DNA from 3 places in the Allobosea vestrisii genome. Region 3 is predicted to be linked to each of the others. Evidence: predicted binding sites of a transcription regulator. Region 3 holds the regulator's gene; each other region holds the start of a gene.
What was found. Region 3 encodes PhoB, which activates phosphate uptake and scavenging genes when phosphate is short. Its sites were predicted from a motif close to TGTCATNNANCTGTCAT; they were not measured.
Positions count from the first base shown of each region.

Region 1 (5,967 bases), 360 kb from region 3:
GCCGTCACCGCCGCCAGAACCAGCAGGATCAGGAACGAGACCTGCTGCCATTCGAGCGTGCGGATGGTCTCGGCGAGGTAGAGGCCGATGCCGCCGGCGCCGACGATGCCGATGATGGTCGAGGAGCGCGTGTTCGACTCGATGTAGTAGAGCACCTGGCTGGCGATCACCGGCAGCACCTGCGGGATCAATCCGAAGCGGATCTCGTGCAGCTTGCCGCCGCCGACCGAGGCGACGCCCTCGACGGGCTTCCGATCGACGGATTCGATCGCCTCGGAGAACAGCTTGCCGAAGGCACCGAGATCGCTGGTCATGATCGCGAGCATACCGGCGAAGGGGCCGAGGCCGACGACGTTGACCCAGATCAGCGCCCAGATCAGTGCGTCGACGCCGCGAACCGTGTCCATCGAGCGGCGCGCCAGGAAATGCACGACACGGTTGGCGACGACATTCTTGGCGGCGAGGAAGCCGAGCGGGAAGGCGAGGATCGCCGCCAGGATCGTGCCGAGGAAGGCAATGGCGATGGTCTCGAACAGCGCCTTGACGAAGATGATGGCGCGGGCGAACGAGCCGGGATCGGGCGGCAGCATCAGCACCACGAAGGTGCCGAGATTGGCGAAGCCGGCGATGATCTTCCAGAGCGAGGTTTCGAGCGTGGTAAGCCCGTAAAGAAAGAGGCCGACCAGGCCGCCGACGACGGCGATGGTGCTGAGCTTGGTCTTCAGCGAGCCGTCGATCGCGGTCTTGTGGCGGGCGATCAGCGCGGCGCGATCGGGGGCGGAAAGGGCGAGCGTCATTTGCCGTGCTCCAGGCTGAGCAGCGCATGGCGCAGGCGCTCGGTGCCATAATCGATCAGCATCACCGTGACGATGATGAGCAGCAGGATGGCGCTGACATCGGTGAAGTAGAATTTGCGGATCGCCTCGATCAGGTCCTGGCCGATGCCGCCGGCGCCGACGAAGCCCATGATCGAGGCGCCGCGGACATTGATCTCGAAGCGCAGCAGCGCGTAGCTGGCGAAGTTCGACAGAACCTGCGGCACGACGGCAAAGCGGATGGTCTGCCACCAGCCGGCGCCGGTCGCGGTGAGGCCGTCAACCGGCTTCATGTCGATGTTCTCGACAACTTCCGAGAAGAGCTTGCCCATCGCGCCCATGGTGTGGATGGCGATGGCGAGCACGCCCGGCAGCGGCCCAAGCCCGAAGGCGATGACGAAGATCAGCGCGAAGACGATCTCGGGGACGGTGCGGCAGAATTCGAGGAAGCGGCGCGTTGCCCAGCGCGGCTCAATCGAGCGGCCAAGATTGCTGGCGGCGGTGAAGCAGAGCAGGAAGCCGCCGACGGCGCCGAGCACGGTGCCGATATAGGCGATCAGCAAGGTCTGCCAGAGCAGCTTCAGCCAGCCATTGAGGCCCCAGTACCATTCCTTGAGATCGGCACCGAACGTCGCGAAGCGCAGCGTCGGCATGGTCTCCAGGATGTATTTCGGGAAACGCCAGGCATTGGCGGCAAACTTGCCTGGGTCGACCTCCGAGCCGATCGCGGCAAGGACGACGCAGGCGAGGAAGATCGCTGCTGCGAGCAGGGTCTGCAGGCGCTTGGCCGCCATTTCGCGCCGATAGAGATCGGCATGGGCGGTGATGGCGGGATCGTTGCGGTCGATCGCGAGTGTCATGAAGCGCTTCCATCAGGTCGCAGGACCGGCTGGTGCCGGTCCTGGACTGGGCGTCATTCTCGGGCAGAGCGAAGCGCAGACCCGAGAATCTCGATCAGGAGATGCTCGGGTCAAGCCCGAGCATGACGGCTGTCAGAGTTACGACGACTTCTTCTTGCGAAGTGCGTCGACGAACTTGTTCAGCTCGATGATCGGGTCGTAGGCCTTGTTGTCGACGGCGACGAGCGGGCCCTGCTTGCCTTCATAGATCTTGTCGAAGGCGGCCTTGTCCTTGGTCGCGAGATTGAGGACCGTGTCGCGGATCTTGCCCTTCAGCTCTTCCGGCAGCTCGCTGAGATAAGCCATCGGCGAGTTCACGATCTGCTCGGACTTGTAGATGATGCGGAAATCGTCCGCCTTGACCATCTTCTTGCGGTCCATGCGCAGCAGGTTCGATTCCTGCTCGTCGTTCCACCAGTTGGCGGCGACGTCGACGGTGCCCTGGCCGAGTGCAATCACCGCGTTCTCATGGCTGCCGGTGTAGACGACCTTGCCGAAGAAGGTCTCGGGCTCGATCTTCATGCCGTCCAGCGCGAAGCGCGGGACGTTGTTGCCGGAGGTCGAGTTCGGGTCGACGAGGCCGAGGTTCTTGCCCTTGAGATCCTCGATCTTCTGATAGGGCGAATCCTTCTTCACGTAGAAGACCGAATAGTAGCCCTTGGTGCCGTCGATATTGGTCTCGATCGCGAAGGCGTCGATCTTGGCGCCGGTCATCAGCGCGCGGGCGAAGGAGGCCGGGCCGTACATGCCGATATGGATGTTGCCGGCGCGCTGGCCCTCGATGATCGCGGCGTAGTCGTTGGCGATGCGCAGGGTCACCTTGGTGCCGAGTTCCTTCGCGAGATAGTTGACGAAGGGGGTGTAGCGCTCGACGACGCCGGAGGCGTTCTCGGACGGGATGATGGCGAAGACCAGCTCGGGATATTTCGCCTTCCAGTCCTGGGCGAAAGCCGGGGCGGCGAGCGTTGCGGCAAGGCCGGCGGCGGCGAGCGTAAACGTATGACGACGGGTCAGCATGAGAGTGCTCCTTTTAAAAGATCGGCGATGACGGGTCAGGCGTAAGTGCAGGCTTGGGCGCGCCGCCGGCTGTTTCAGGCGACGTTCTGCTTGGCGCGCTGGGCTTCCTCGATGGCGATGGCGTCGAGTTGGTCGAGCGCTTCGGCGCCGGCATCCTTGGCCTCGATGCCGTAGAGTTCGGCGGCGAGTTCGCTGGTCAGCGCGTGCGGCGGGCCGTCGAACACGACCTTGCCGCCGGCCATGCCGATCAGCCGGTCGCAGTACTTCGCCGCGATATCGAGATGGTGAAGGTTGCAGATCACGGTGATGCCGTCCTCGCGATTGATGCGGAACAGCGCGTCCATGACGACCTGGGTATTGCGCGGGTCGAGCGAGGCGATCGGCTCGTCGGCGAGGATGATCTTCGGCTCCTGCACCAAGGCGCGGGCGATGGCGACGCGCTGCTGCTGACCGCCGGATAGGGTCTCGGCGCGCTGTGCCAGCAGGTGCCCCATATCGAGCCGCTCGAGCGCGGCGATGGCACGGACCTTGTCGTCCTGCGAGAAGCTCTTGACCAGCGTCAGCGCGGCGGAGCGGTGATTGAGACGGCCGAGCAGCACGTTGGTCAGCACGTCGAGCCGGCCGACCAGGTTGAACTGCTGGAAGATCATCGCCGTGTCGCGTCGCCAGCCCCTGAGCGCCGCGCCGCGCAGGGCGGTGACATCGCGCTCTTCGCTCAGGATGCGGCCGTCGCTGGCATCGGCGAGGCGGTTCAACATGCGCAGCAGCGTCGACTTGCCGGCGCCGGAGCGGCCGATGATGCCGACCATCTCGCCGCGGGGAATCGACAGGGTGACGTTGTCGACGGCGGCCTTGCCACCGAAACGCTTGGTCAGACCCTCGATACGCAGCATCAACACTCTCCCGCGATTGCGGGATGATGCGGTATCGGCGCCAGATGACAGCGCGGTGACAGGAGGCGCGTTCCAGGGCGTCGAAGGTTCAGGCGGTCATCAGCCGTCAACCATGTCGTCGTGAGCCGTTGGAGCGGCGCTGCGTCAGGCGGCCCGCAGCAGCAGGTCTACGCAGGCGGTGACGTAGGCCTTGCGTTCGGACGAGCGAACCGGGGCGATGCCGAGCAGGCCGCGAACCTGATGGAAGCCGCGGAGCATGCCGATGAACTGCTCGGCGAGCCTGTTCGCTTCCCCGCATGTGAGTGCCCGCGACATGCCATCACCGGATCGTGACCGCTGCTCCAGCAAAGCGGAGAGCTCCGTAATCATCCGGCCAGCACCTGTATCGTAGGCCGCCTGTCCCAGTTCGGGAAAACGGGCGGCCGCTCCGACGATCAACCGATGCAGATCAAGCGAGGCCGGATGCAGCATCATCGCCAGCGCGTCCTCGCCGAGTCGCAAGAGAATCGCGCGCAAATCGCCAGTCGCGCTCGGCGGTTGGCGCAGCGGAATCGTCAGCTTTTCAGTGAGTTCGCTGCAGATCGCCAGGAACAACGCCTGCTTGTCGGCGAAATGGCTGTAGATGGTCTGTTTGGAGACGCCTGCGCGCTGGGCGATCTGGTCGAGGCTGGCCCGGTCGAAGCCCTCGGCCAGGAACGTCTCCGAAGCGGCCCGGGTGATCGCGTCATGTTTGTCCGGCCGTGATTTTTCGGCCGGCATTGCTTTTGCTTCTGCAGCGGCGGCGCTACTGCGTCCGTGCATTGATCATTCCGTCACGCTTCCGCCCTTAAAGGGTGCTTATCAAACTAGACCGTCCAGTCTAGAATATGTCCGTCTTACCGGAGCGTCCAGCCTGATGAAGCGTTTTCTCCTCCTTATCCTGATCGCCGGGCTGGCGGGCGGTGGGTACTATGGCTACCGCTACCACTATAAGCCGACCAATCAGCAGGCGCAGGCGCAGGGCGTCGCCAATGCGCCGAATCCTGCAATCCCGGTCGAGGTCGGGACGATCGAGCTCGCTACGGTCGCCGAAGAGGTCGAAGCGCTCGGGACACTCGCGGCCGAAGAGTCCATCGTGATCGCCCCCGAGATCGCCGGACGCGTCGTCGCGCTTGGCTTCAAGGAGGGCGAGCGGGTCAACAAGGACCAGCCGCTGGTCATGCTCGACACCGCCATCCTCGACGCAGAGCTGAAACAGTCCCAGGCAGATCTCTCGCTGGCGCGTGACACCTATGACCGCAACCGCTCGCTGGTGCAGCGCGGCGCCGGTACCCAGGTCGCGCTCGAGCAGGCGACGGCGCAGCTCGCCTCCCAGGAGGCGCGCCTGCAACTCGCCCAGGCCAAGCTCGCGCTGGCGACGATCAAGGCGCCGTTCAACGGCGTGGTCGGCCTGCGCGCGGTCGGCGTCGGCGATTATGTCTCGATCGGCAAGCAGCTGATCACGCTGACCAGTATCGACCCAATCAAGGTCGATTTCCGCGTGCCTGAGATCTACCTGACCCAGCTCAAGGTCAGCCAGCCGATCCAGCTCAAGGTCGATGCGGTGCCCGATCGGCCATTCACCGGTAAGATTTTCGCGATCGATCCGGTGGTCGACGTCAATGGTCGGGCCGTCAAGCTGCGCGCGCTCGTGCCCAATGCCGATCTCGTTCTGAAGCCCGGCCTGTTCGCCCGCGTGACGATCATGGTCGACAAGCGCGAGAATGCGCTGGTCGTGCCGGAGACGGCCGTCGTGCCGGACGGGCTCGGCAAGACGGTCTTCATCATCGAGAACGGCAAGGCCAAGCGCATTCCGGTCGAACTCGGCAAGCGCCTGACCGGCAAGGTCGAGGTGGTCAAGGGCCTCAAGCCCGGCATGCAGATCGTCACCGCCGGGCAGATGCGCCTGCGCGAGGGCTCGACCGTGCTGATCAGGGAGAAGGCTGCGGTCCAGACCAGCTCGCTGCCGGGCGCCGTGCAGCGATGAGCCTGTTCGAGCTCTTCGTCCGCCGGCCGGTCCTCTCGACCGTCCTCAGCATGCTCGTCATCCTGATCGGCTTCGTCTCCTATACGCGCCTGACGGTGCGCGAATATCCGAACATCGACGAGCCGATCGTCTCGGTGCAGACGGTCTATCGCGGCGCCAGCGCCGAGATCATCGAAACGCAGGTCACGCAGATCCTCGAGAACTCGATCGCCGGCATCGAAGGCATCGAGATCATCAACTCGACCAGCCGGCAGGAGCGCAGCCAGATCTCCGTGCGCTTCAGGCCGGACGTTGATCCCGATGTCGCGGCTTCCGACGTGCGCGACCGTGTCAGCCGC
Region 1 covers NZ_CP126307.1:3,030,862-3,036,828, reverse strand. Annotated here, with positions in the region: gene phnE (phosphonate ABC transporter, permease protein PhnE) at 1-797, opposite strand, end outside; gene phnE (phosphonate ABC transporter, permease protein PhnE) at 794-1,675, opposite strand; gene phnD (phosphonate ABC transporter substrate-binding protein) at 1,814-2,731, opposite strand; gene phnC (phosphonate ABC transporter ATP-binding protein) at 2,806-3,624, opposite strand; gene QO058_RS15005 (TetR/AcrR family transcriptional regulator) at 3,769-4,425, opposite strand; gene QO058_RS15000 (efflux RND transporter periplasmic adaptor subunit) at 4,520-5,629, shown strand; partial or broken gene QO058_RS14995 (efflux RND transporter permease subunit) at 5,626-5,967, shown strand, end outside.
Region 1: a site for PhoB is predicted at 3,669-3,685, ahead of phnC (phosphonate ABC transporter ATP-binding protein). Genes of this name have one in related genera too.

Region 2 (5,967 bases), 1.4 Mb from region 3:
AAGCGTAGCCAACGGCGACGTCGCGGCTCTCGCCGATATTCGGTACCGGGAGGCGACGGCGACGATCGAGGACGATTTGCTGTCCCTTCTTAGCGCGGCACAAGTCCCTGCGCTCGCCAGAAATCCTTTGGAGGATGCGATCAGCGCGCATCGTGCACAACACTACCGAGCTTGCACGCGGCTCGTTTTTCCCGCGCTCGAATCGCTAGTTCGGGTGGCACTGCTGGGCAATCGATGGGGCAACCAGACACACCTTAGACACTTGCGCGGGTTGCTCAGCTCCAAACTGAGTCTGGAAAACCTCCCGGCGCCCAAAGTTCACAGCTTCAAGCTATACTCAAAACTGGAAGCCCACTTTTTCGATCCGGTGAGTTCGCCGGAAGCCTATGATCGCTTCCTCGCAAGTGGGGTACCGAACCGGCACGCATGTGTGCACGGGATTATTGATTACAGCTCGTTTCAGCACAGCATTAATAGCCTAATTCTGGCTAGTTATGTCATCCGCATGGTTGCATTTGTGAAGGCCAATCCGGCCTGACGCCCCGCGCGGGGCGTGTCCCGGCTTGCGCGCGGGCGACGTTGCCCGCGCTATGGCCGCCGACTTCATCGACGTTTCGCTGATCTTCGATCCCGAGACCTGCACGGCTGACGCCGAGCTAGGCGAGGACGGCGATCTGTTGCTCGACGAAGCGTTTCCTGCCCTAACCGCCCCAAGCAGCACAACGATCTGCTTGTGCTGGAGCGCCGCTATGGACCACGACAGAATTCGACAGGCTCAGGCCCTGCGTGTGAAAGCGTTGAAGTGCCGCCGTTGGGCCATTACCGCCTGTGACGATGAGACCGCGGCCCGCCTGACGGCGATGGCAAGCGCGTATGAGGGGCAAGCGGACGCCCTCGAACAGGACGTTGCTGCGCCCTGCCAGTGGCAGCAGGGACGATAGGCGCCGGCCTACGCCAGCGTCGGCCGATCTTGAGGTGTCGTCGCTGATTGCGTTGGCAGGGCCTGGCTAGGGCAAAGCTGCCCTGAGGCCCATGCAAACGCCGACTCCAGGCGGCTATTCGCCGTAGAGCGCCGAGTGCCGCGCTGCTGCGAGGCGGTCGACCTTGCCCTTCCCGACAGTCTCGGGATCATAGAGCCAGCAGATCTCCTCGCCCTCATTCGTCATCCGGCCCTGGGCGAGCTCGGCGCCGGCATAGCCGGCCTCGCGCAGGTCGCGCCTGAGCCTGCGCACGTCCCATCTGATCGCGGCATAGCCGAAGGCGTCGTTGTCGAGGACGAACCCGTCTTCCTTGATGCGGAGAAGGGCGTTTGTGATGTCTTGCGATGAGTACGTCATGGCCTGTTCTGGGCGTTGATGGCGCCCTTTAGGTCACAGGCGATGTGCCGATCGCTACGACGTTGACTCGCATTTTAGCGGACCGTCGATTTTGCCTTTTGGCAGGCCTTTATCCTGAAGGCGGCCTGTTGCCGCCGCCTCCCGCTCTCCGCGCGCCACTGACGCCGCTGGTCGCGGCCAATCCCCCAGCTTTAAAGGCCGAATTGGTAAGTCAGCCCGAGGCCTGCCTTGAACTGGTCCTTCGAGCCGCCGGGCCCGGTCACCAGCGGTGACTTGGCGGCGTCGCCGACAAGCCTGGTGTAGCTGCCGAACGCCATCGCGGAGAGATTGTCGGTGATGCGGTAGCGGGCGCTGCCGCCGACACCGACTTCGGCGACGCCGGCTTTCGCCTTGTAGGGTCGGTAGCCGGATGCCAGCGCCTGGTTGGCCGTGATCCCATAAGCGGTTTCAGCGTATTCCTTGTCGAAGAAGCTGACACGCGGCCCGACCGACAGGTGCAGCCGATTGTCGAAGAGCGGCAGCCGGGCATCGGCGCTCCAGTCGATGCGCGTGCCGAGATTGCCTTCGGTTTTCTCCAGAAATCCTAGGGCATTGATCTTGTTCTTGCTGTCGCCGAACGAAACGATGCCTTTGCTGAGCGTGATCTGCGTGGAGAAGAACCGCCCATAGTCGTATTTGACGAAAGCACCGGCGGCGAGAGCGGGATCGATGTCACCAAGACCGGTCAGATAGCGCCTGCTTTCCTTGACCTCGCGCCCTGGCCGAAGATTCACGAACGCTCCCGCCGTGAAGCCGTTTGCCGAGAAGAGGTTTACGCCGATGCCCTTGTCGATGGAGGCAAAGGCGATGTCCCTGTATTTGATCGAGACATAGGGAAGCGCGGAGAATTTGGAGTCCTTGGCGCCGAAGAACTTTGGCGAGAACAAGCCGAATGCGCCGAGCTCGACCGTCCAGTCTGGCCGCTTTTTCACCGCGGTCTCCGGGATGGCCGAAGCGGCAGGCCTGGCCAGCTCCGCAGCGGACGCCGCCGACATCGGGAAGACGATGGCGAAACCTGCCATCCGGACCCGGCCGCCAAATCGCTGCCGCCTCGGCCGGGCGCTGACGGAGAATCCGGCCGGCATCTGATCAGACGCATCGATCGGGGAAGCATGAGCCGGGAGGAATCCCGGCCAGCTTTGACGGAGGGCTATCGCTATTCTTTCCGGCCGGCCGCAGTAAAGCATTCCAAAGCTCCGATCGCATGTCAGCTCGAGGCGAAGCCATGCAGCCGCGTCTGCGTGCAGATGCAGGCATCTCCGCCCAGTTCATCTGCGCACTGTAAAGATCGTTGATTGCGCCAGGATTGCCACGGCGGACGACCGCCGCCGATCATCCGGAGTGCTGGCGCCGAGGCTGTCCGAGGCCCCTCTGAGGGCGCAGGTGGGGCAAACTGTGACCGCATGCCACCGAACAATTCCGGCGCCCGCGCGTTCCTTAAGCACACCCATTCACGAACAGGAGGATGTCCGATGGACTGGAACCGCGTCGAAGGAAACTGGAAGCAGCTCAAGGGCAAGGTCAAGGAGCAGTGGGGCAAGCTGACCGATGACGATCTCGACGTCATCGCCGGCAAGCGCGACCAGCTCGAGGGCAAGATCCAGGAGCGCTACGGCATCGAGAAGGACAAGGTCCGCACCGATGTCGACGCCTGGTACGGCCGCCAGACCTGGCACTGACCAGTCACGGTCACCGCAGGCTGAAAGGCAGGCGTGATCGTTGAAAAAAGGCCCCGTCGGCTCGCGCCGGCGGGGCCTTCGTTTGCCCGGACCGTCCCGTCATCGCAGCGTCACCGCGCCGCCCTAGCGTAACCCTGTTTGATCTTGCCCCTTTGCGGGCCCGACAGGGTGGATAGACGCATGAAGCTCCTGGCCAGGCTGGCTGTCGCCGGCGCCCTTCTCGCCTCGTCCGCGGCGCCTGCCTACGCCGAGCCGATCACCGGCGCCGGGTCGAGCTTCGCCTTCCCGATCATCGGCAAATGGGCGCAGAGCTATCGCGTCGCCAAGTCGGACGGCGCCGAGATGACCCCGCTCGATATCGGCGTCGACTATGAGCCGATCGGCTCGCTCGGCGGCGAGGTCCGCGTCACCCAGCGCGCCGCCGATTTCGGCACCTCCGACCGGCCGCTCTCCTCCGAGGAATTGCAGCGCTCGGCCCTGATCCAGTTCCCGATCGTCATGGGCGGCATCGTCCCCGTGGTGAACCTCGACGGCGTCGGCCCCGGCCAGATCAGGTTCACCGGCGCCCTGCTCGCCGACATCTATCTCGGCAAGATCAAGCTCTGGTCCGATCCGGCGATCAAGGCGGCCAATCCCGAGCTGAAGCTGCCCGACGCCCCGATCAGCGTGATCTATCGTGCCGATGGCTCGGGCACGAGCTTCAACTGGACCGACTATCTCGCCAAGGCGAGCCCGGAATGGCGCGGGAAGATCGGCGTCAATACGCAAGTCGCCTGGCCGGTCGGAAAAGGTGCCGAGCGCAGCCAGGGTGTGACGGACGCGGTGAAGCGGACGAAGAACGCGATCGGCTATGTCGAGTTCGGGCAGGTCGTGCGCGCCGGCCTCGCCTACGCTCAGGTGCAGAACAAGGCCGGCGTTTTCGTCAAGCCGGACCCGGCGAGCTTCACCGCTGCCGCGGCCAGCGCCGAATGGGCCCAGGCCAAGGATTTCGGGCTGATGCTGACCGACGCGCCCGGTGCCGACGCCTATCCGATCGTCGCCACCACCTTCGCCCTGGTGCCGAAGCCCCGCACGCGCCGCACCCAGGACGTGCTCGACTTCTTCCGCCTCTCCTTCGAGAGCGGCGCGGCCGACGCCACAGCGCTCGGCTATGTCCCGTTGCCCGGGACACTGGTCAAGCAGGTCAAGGACTACTGGGCCGCCGGCATGAAGACCGACAGCTGATCTGACGCGGCCCGCCGGCCGATCCTGCCCTTCGCACTGCCTTGCCGCCCCTCGCTTCGCAACCGATCAAGGCGCCACGATCCACGCTCAGACCCTGTTCATCGAGCGGCCCTTATCCTGCTCTCCAACGATCCGTACCCGGCCACGGCCGTGGGGAGACCAGGAGAAAAGGCATGATCCGGACCCTTGCCATTGCGGCCCTCATCGGCACGGCCATCTCGTCCGTGTCGAGCGCGAACGCCCAGTATTACGACCCCTATTATCGGCCGGCGCCGCGCTATGATTACGACAGGCCGCCGCCACCCTATGGCTATGATCGCCCGCGCTATCGCGATGACGGTCCGCGCTATGGCTATGACCGGCCCCATAGCCGCCGCTTCGGCGATGTCTGCCTGACCTCGCGCGGCTCATGCGCGGCCGAGCCCGCGCCGAGGAACTCGTCCTGCGGCTGCTATATCGAAGGCTTCGGCATGAAGCGGGGCGCGATCGAGTGAGGTCAGCTTCGGCGGAGCCGCTCGGCTGCGCTTCCAGCCAGTCTCGACGTCACCAAATACTGGTTTCACCAAGCGTTCCAGCTGCGGGACAGGCCGCCCGCAGCTGAGCCAGATTGGTTAATTTTACCTTGTTTCGCAGTTAACCTTGTCTTCATAGATCACATCAGGCTTTCTCTCCCCAACGACGCAGCGGCACCGCTGCGCAATGCAGGGTTGAGTCCGCTATGACGTTCAGGCTTCTTTCGCTTTCGGCGCTCGCCACCACGGCCCTCGTCGGCCTTGCCGCCCCGGCTGTGGCCGGTGGCTGCGGCGGCTCTTCCTGCTACAGCGCGCCCGTCAGCAGCTGCGGTGGCGGCTCCTGCTACAAGCTGATCTCGAAGCCGCCGGTCTACGGCGCGGTCGACGAAAGCTATGTCGTGCGTCCCGAGCGCACCTATTCCAGGGTCATCCCCGCCGAATACGATACCGTCACCGAGAAGGTGGTGGTCCAGCCGGAGCGCCGCATCGCCCGCCACATCCCGGCCCAGTACAAGACCGTCTCCGAGAAGGTCCTGATCTCGCCGGCGACCAAGCGCTGGGAAGTCAGCCGCGACGCTTACGGCCAGACCACCGGCTGCTGGGTGTATGCCCCTGCGCAGTACGGCTATCAGCAGCGTACCGTCGAAGTGGCGCCGGCCTCGGTCGATTACGATGTCGTTCCTGCCGTCTATGGCGAGCGCAGCCGGCGCGTGATGGTCAGCGCGACGCGGGTGGTGCACGAGACGGTGCCCGCCGAGTACGCGACGCGCCAGCGCCAGGTCCTGGTCAGTCCGGGCTCACAATACTGGGCCCGGTCCGGCTACTGAAGTTTCTAGTTTTCTACGTAGTACCTGTCACCACGTAACAAACACCTCACGCCCCGGCTTCGGCCGGGGCTTTTTTGTCTGCATGTATGGATGAAATGCACGTCATGCTCGGGCTTGACCCGAGCATCTCAGGCCGGATGAGGCTCAAGCCAGTGCCTTCTCGTCCTGAGATTCTCGGGCCTGCGCTTCGCTTCGCTCGAGAATGACGGCTTTGGTTCAGGCCAGACCGCCGGTCAGCAGGATCAGCACACCGATACCGAGCGCGAAGGCGAGGATGCGGGCGGGCATGGAGAAGAGCGTGCCCGGCGCCTGCTTGGTTACGAAGCCGGCGACGACCTCGACCAGCGCC
Region 2 covers NZ_CP126307.1:4,810,154-4,816,120, reverse strand. Annotated here, with positions in the region: gene QO058_RS23670 (hypothetical protein) at 1-538, shown strand, start outside; gene QO058_RS23665 (hypothetical protein) at 591-941, shown strand; gene QO058_RS23660 (hypothetical protein) at 1,056-1,337, opposite strand; gene QO058_RS23655 (MipA/OmpV family protein) at 1,529-2,563, opposite strand; gene QO058_RS23650 (CsbD family protein) at 2,849-3,055, shown strand; gene pstS (phosphate ABC transporter substrate-binding protein PstS) at 3,236-4,279, shown strand; gene QO058_RS23640 (hypothetical protein) at 4,453-4,773, shown strand; gene QO058_RS23635 (hypothetical protein) at 4,998-5,618, shown strand; gene QO058_RS23630 (hypothetical protein) at 5,835-5,967, opposite strand, start outside.
Region 2: a site for PhoB is predicted at 3,153-3,169, ahead of pstS (phosphate ABC transporter substrate-binding protein PstS). Genes of this name have one in related genera too.

Region 3 (5,967 bases):
GCTGGCGCCGCCCTGGTTCAAGCAGCCGGTCTCGACCGCGATCGAGCTGCTCGCCGCCGTGCCCTCGATCATCTACGGGATGTGGGGGCTGTTCGTCTTCGCGCCGCTGTTCGCGGCCTATGTGCAGATCCCGCTTTCGAACATCGTCGAGGGCATGCCGATCATCGGTACGGTCCTGTATTCGCGCTCGCCCTCGGGGCTGGGCATCCTGACCGCCGGGATCATCCTGGCTTTCATGATCATCCCCTTCATCGCCTCGATCACCCGCGACATGCTCGACCAGATCCCGTCGGTGCTGCGTGAGAGCGCTTATGGAATTGGGGCGACGACGTGGGAAGTGGTGCGCCATGTGCTGGTGCCCCAGGCCGGCGTCTCGATCATTGGCGCGATCATGCTCGGCCTCGGCCGTGCGCTCGGCGAGACCATGGCGGTGACCTTCGTCGTCGGCAACGCCAACCGGCTCTCGGCCTCGGTCATGGATCCGGGCTCGACCATCGCCTCGCGCATCGCCAACGAGTTCAACGAGGCGCTCGGCCTGCAGCTCAACTCGCTGATCGCGCTCGGCTGCATCCTGTTCTTCGTCACCTTCGTCGTCCTCGTCATCGCGCGCATCCTCGTCTCGCGCGTCAAGCGCTACTGAACGGGAGCGGATCATGAGCCTTGCTACCCCCTCCACCGTCCGCAAGCTGCCCGAGGTCACCTGGGGCCGCGTCCGCCAGTCGCGCCGCACCGCCGACCGGCTGATGAAGGTCATCGCGACCGGCTTCACGCTGATCGCAATCTCCGTGCTGTTCTGGATCCTCGGCATGCTGATCGTGAAAGGGCTCGGCGGGCTTTCCGCCACGACCTTCACCCAGGTCACGCCCGGTCCCGGCACGGAAGGCGGCGGCCTCGCCAACGCCATCGTCGGCTCGATCGTGCTGACCTTCCTCGGCATCGCCGTTGCGACGCCGATCGGCGTGCTCGCCGGTACCTATCTCGCCGAATACGGCAAGGGTTCGAAGCTCGCCGACCTGATCCGCTTCATCAACGACATCCTGCTCTCGGCGCCCTCGATCCTGATCGGCCTGTTCGTCTACGTCATCATGGTCGAGCCGTTCCGCGGCTATTCCGGCTGGGCCGGCGGCGTCGCGCTCGGTATCATCGCGATCCCGGTGATCGTGCGCACCACCGAGGACATGCTGCGTCTCGTGCCCGGCCCGCTGCGCGAGGCCGGCGCTGCGCTCGGCGCCCCGCCATCGGTGGTCATCACCTCGATCACCTGGCGGGCGGCGAAGTCTGGCATGGTCACCGGCATCCTCTTGGCGCTCGCCCGCATCGCCGGCGAGACCGCGCCGCTGATCTTCACCGCGCTCAACAACAATTTCTGGTTCTCGCCGAACCTGATCGGCGGTGTCTCCAACCTGCCGGTGACGATCTACCAGTTCGCCTCTGCTCCGTACGAGAACTGGCAGCAGCTCGCCTGGGCGGGTTCGCTGATCATCACCGTCTCAATCCTCGTGCTTTCCATCATCGCCCGGCGCATCGTGCGCGGCGGCAAATAAACCAACACCTGATCAGCGTCCGATCGGAAGGACCATGCAGATGCTTTCGACCCTGGAATTGAGCCCGCAGACGCTGGATGCCGAAGCGCCCGTCCGCATTGCCGTGAAGAACCTCGATTTCTATTACGGCGAGCACAAGGCGCTGAAGAACGTCAATCTCGACTTCCGCGACCGCCATGTCACCGCGCTGATCGGCCCGTCCGGCTGCGGTAAGTCGACCTTGCTGCGCATCTTCAACCGCATCTACTCGCTCTATCCCGAGCAGAAGGCGACCGGCGAAATCCTGCTCGACGGCCGCAACATCATCTCCAACAACGTCGACGTGAACGAATTGCGCTCGCGCATCGGCATGGTCTTCCAGAAGCCGACGCCGTTCCCGATGTCGATCTACGACAACGTCGCCTTCGGCATCCGCCTCTACGAGAAGCCGCCGAAGTCAGAACTCGACGATCGCGTCGAGGGCGCGCTGCGCCGCGCCGCGCTCTGGGACGAGGTCAAGGACAAGCTGAAGAGCTCCGGCATGGGCCTGTCCGGCGGCCAGCAGCAGCGCCTGTGCATCGCCCGTACCATCGCGCAGAAGCCCGAGGTCATCCTGTTCGACGAGCCCACCTCGGCGCTGGACCCGATCTCGACCGGCAAGATCGAGGACCTGCTCGAGCAGCTCAAGACCGACTTCACCATCGTCATCGTCACGCACAACATGCAGCAGGCGGCGCGCATCTCGCAGTATACCGCCTTCATGTATCTCGGTGAAGTCATCGAGTTCGCCGCCACCAACACGATCTTCATGAACCCGCACAAGAAGCAGACGCAGGACTACGTCACCGGCCGCTTCGGTTGACACCCGCAAGTCCGCTCGCCTCCGTCACAGGATACGCCCCGATGTCCGACCATATCGTCCGCTCCTACGACGCCGATCTCGAGGGCCTGCGCCGCAGCCTCGCCGAGATGGGCGGCATGTCCGAGCGCATGCTCGGCGACTCGACCGTGGCGCTGGTGCGCCGCGACACTGCGCTCGCCCAGAAGATCATCAGTGCCGACCAGCGCCTCGACAATCTCCAGCGCGATGTCGAGGAGAAGGCGGTGCTGACCATCGCCCGGCGCCAGCCGCTCGCCAACGACCTGCGCGAGCTGATCTCGGCGATCCGCATCGCGGCCGATATCGAGCGCGTCGGCGACCTCGCCAAGAACATCGCCAAGCGCGCCGTCGCGATCTCCGGCCAGTTCTCGCCGCCGCATCGCGCCGTCGTCGGCCTCGAGCATATGAGCCGCCTGGTCCAGGCCCAGCTCAAGGACGTGCTCGACGCCTATGCGGCGAGCAACGAGCAGAAGGCGATGGATGTCTGGCGCCGCGACGACGAGATCGACGCGCTCTACACCTCGCTGTTCCGCGAGCTCCTGACCTACATGATGGAGGACCCGCGCAACATCACCTTCTGCACGCATCTCCTGTTCTGCGCCAAGAACGTCGAGCGCATCGGCGATCACACCACCAACATCGCCGAGACCATCCATTACCTCGTCACCGGTCAGTCGATCGACGAGACCCGGCCGAAGCTCGATACCACCAACATCCTCGTCGACCTGCCCGCCTCGGCCAATGGCTGAGCGGGCGCGCGCCTGAACGGACGCTAGACATGCCCGCACGCATCCTGATCGTCGAGGACGAGGAGCCGCTGACCCTGCTCCTGCGCTACAATCTCGAGGCCGAAGGCTTCGAGGTCGACAGCGTGGCGCGCGGCGACGACGCCGAATTGCATCTGCGCGATCACACGCCGGATCTGGTGCTGCTCGACTGGATGCTGCCCGGCCTCTCCGGCATCGAGCTCTGCCGGCGCCTGCGCACGCGGCGCGACACCGAGCGCGTGCCGATCATCATGCTGACCGCCCGCGGCGAGGAGACCGAGCGCGTGCGCGGCCTCGCCACCGGCGCCGACGATTATGTCGTGAAGCCGTTCTCGCTGCCGGAGCTGATCGCCCGCATCCAGGCGCTGCTGCGCCGCGCCAAACCCGGCCATGTCGCCGGGCTGCTTGCCGCCGGCGATCTCGAGCTCGACCGCACGACACGGCGCGTCCGCCGGGCCGGCGCCGAATTGCATCTCGGGCCGACCGAGTTCCGCCTGCTCGAATTCCTGATGCAGGCGCCGGGCCGGGTCTATTCCCGGGCTCAGCTGCTCGATGCTGTCTGGGGCCGCGATGTCTACATCGATGAGCGCACCGTCGACGTCCATGTCGGGCGCCTGCGCAAGGCGATCACGCCGGCCAATGCCAAGGACCCGTTGCGCACCGTGCGCGGCGCCGGTTACGCCTTTGACGAAACATTCGCGCGCAGCTGACGCTGCTTCTGCGAGGCGAGCGCTCATGAAAAAAGCCGGCCTCGCGGCCGGCTTTTCTGTTCGAGTGCTTCGCTGTCGTCAGGCGCGAATGATCTTGCGGTCGCGGCGGCGGTCAGCGGCCGGCTGGTAGGCGATGCGGGCATGGTAGGCGCAATAGGGCATTCCGGTCGCCGAACGTCCGCCGCAGAAGCGGAACTCCGGCGTGGTCGGGTCGCCCATCGGCCAGCGGCACATATATTCGCGCAGCTCCATGATCGTGACCCGCTCGGAGAACGGCACGACCACGTCCTCGGACGGAGCCGGCTCGCGCGCGACCTGCGCTTCGGCTTCGATCTCCGGAGCGAACTGCGGGGCAAGTGCGGTATTGCCGCGGGTCAGGCCGGCGCCGCCGCTGCTGTGGTGGCCAGCGGGATGGCTTGGCGGGCGGGCTATCGGTTTGCGCGGGCGCGGCGTTGCCGAGCCCGGGCTCTTGGCGCGGCCCGACAGCCCAAGGCGATGCACCTTGCCGATGACGGCGTTGCGCGTGACGCTGCCGAGCTCCGCCGCGATCTGGCTTGCGCTCAGGCCGTCGTTCCAGAGCTTCTTGAGCAGCTCGACGCGTTCCTCGGTCCAGGCTCCGGCTTCGGTCATGGAGTTGCACCTGTCTTCGTCATGTCCCGCCGGCTGGCCGGCGAGGCATAGGGAAAGATCATGGCGGAATCCGATACCGGCAGCCTCCGTTGCTGAACGGAAGCCGTTACGCCCGGGACTGACGATACTGGAGACGCCGCACGAGATGTCGTATCTGACGAAGAGGACCATACAATATGGCCTGACTCGGCCACAAGAGTCGCCGAATCGTAATCCGGCTTTTCCCCAGCCAATCACTGCAGACGGCGAGACGGTGAGTCTAATCGGCAACGCTGCCGTGAGGTCGGGGCAATTGCAGATGAAGCTTGAGCCCTCATCCTGAGGAGCAAGCGCAGCTTGCGTCTCGAAGGATGTTCCAGCCGGTTCGGGAGCCTCCTGAAGCACCCTTCGAGACGCCGCTATGCGGCTCCTCAGGATGAGGGCTGAGTTCAGGCCCGGTCGCCTGCCGCGAGGTCAGCTGCGATTGACAGGGCAGGGACGGTTTTGCATAGTCGCATCACGCAGCCGCCCCTATCGGGCGGCGCTTATGTTTTTGAGCGATCGGGACTTTCCATCAATGCGGCTTGACGCGCGACGAGACGGCGGGAACGGCCAGCGACGATAATGTCGCCGGCGGGTCGTATCATGCCGGCATCATGCCGCGAGCGCTCCGCATCTCCGTTCCCGACTTGAGGTTCCGCGCTTCCTCCCTGTTTCGCCGCAAGGATTTCGCTCCATGAGCACCACTCCCGTTTCCGCCGCTTCCTCTGTTCTCCTGCCGACCTATGCCCGCGCCCCGATCGCTCTCGAGCGTGGTGAAGGTGCTTGGGCGATCACCGCCGATGGCCAGCGTTATCTCGATTTCGGCGCCGGCATCGCCGTCAATTCGCTCGGCCACGCCCATCCGCATCTGGTCGAGGCGTTGACCCAGCAGGCGCAGCGCATCTGGCACACCTCGAACCTCTACACGATGCCCGAGGGCGAGAAGTTGGCGCGCCGGCTCTGCGAGGCGACCTTCGCCGAACGCGTCTTCTTCACCAATTCGGGCGCCGAGGCGAACGAGTGCGCGATCAAGATGGCGCGCAAGTACCACGCCGCGAAAGGCCATCCCGAGCGCTATCGGATCGTCACCTTCGAGGGCGCCTTCCATGGTCGCACGCTTGCGACCATCGCCGCCGGCGGCCAGCAGAAATACATCGACGGCTTTGGTCCGAAGGTCGACGGCTTCGACCAGGTGCCCTTCGACGACGAGACCGCGCTGAAGGCGGCGATCGGGCCCGAGACGGCTGCGCTTATGATCGAGCCGATCCAGGGCGAGGGCGGCCTGCGCTCGGTGCCGATGCGTGTCCTCAAGCAGCTGCGCGAGCTCTGCGACGAGCACGGTCTGATGCTGATCTTCGACGAGATCCAGACCGGTGTCGGCCGCACCGGCAAGTTCTTCGCCTATGAGCATTACGGTGTCGCCCCCGACATCATGT
Region 3 covers NZ_CP126307.1:3,394,781-3,400,747, forward strand. Annotated here, with positions in the region: gene pstC (phosphate ABC transporter permease subunit PstC) at 1-640, shown strand, start outside; gene pstA (phosphate ABC transporter permease PstA) at 654-1,544, shown strand; gene pstB (phosphate ABC transporter ATP-binding protein PstB) at 1,579-2,385, shown strand; gene phoU (phosphate signaling complex protein PhoU) at 2,427-3,152, shown strand; gene phoB (phosphate regulon transcriptional regulator PhoB) at 3,182-3,880, shown strand; gene QO058_RS16865 (GcrA family cell cycle regulator) at 3,959-4,510, opposite strand; gene QO058_RS16870 (aspartate aminotransferase family protein) at 5,226-5,967, shown strand, end outside.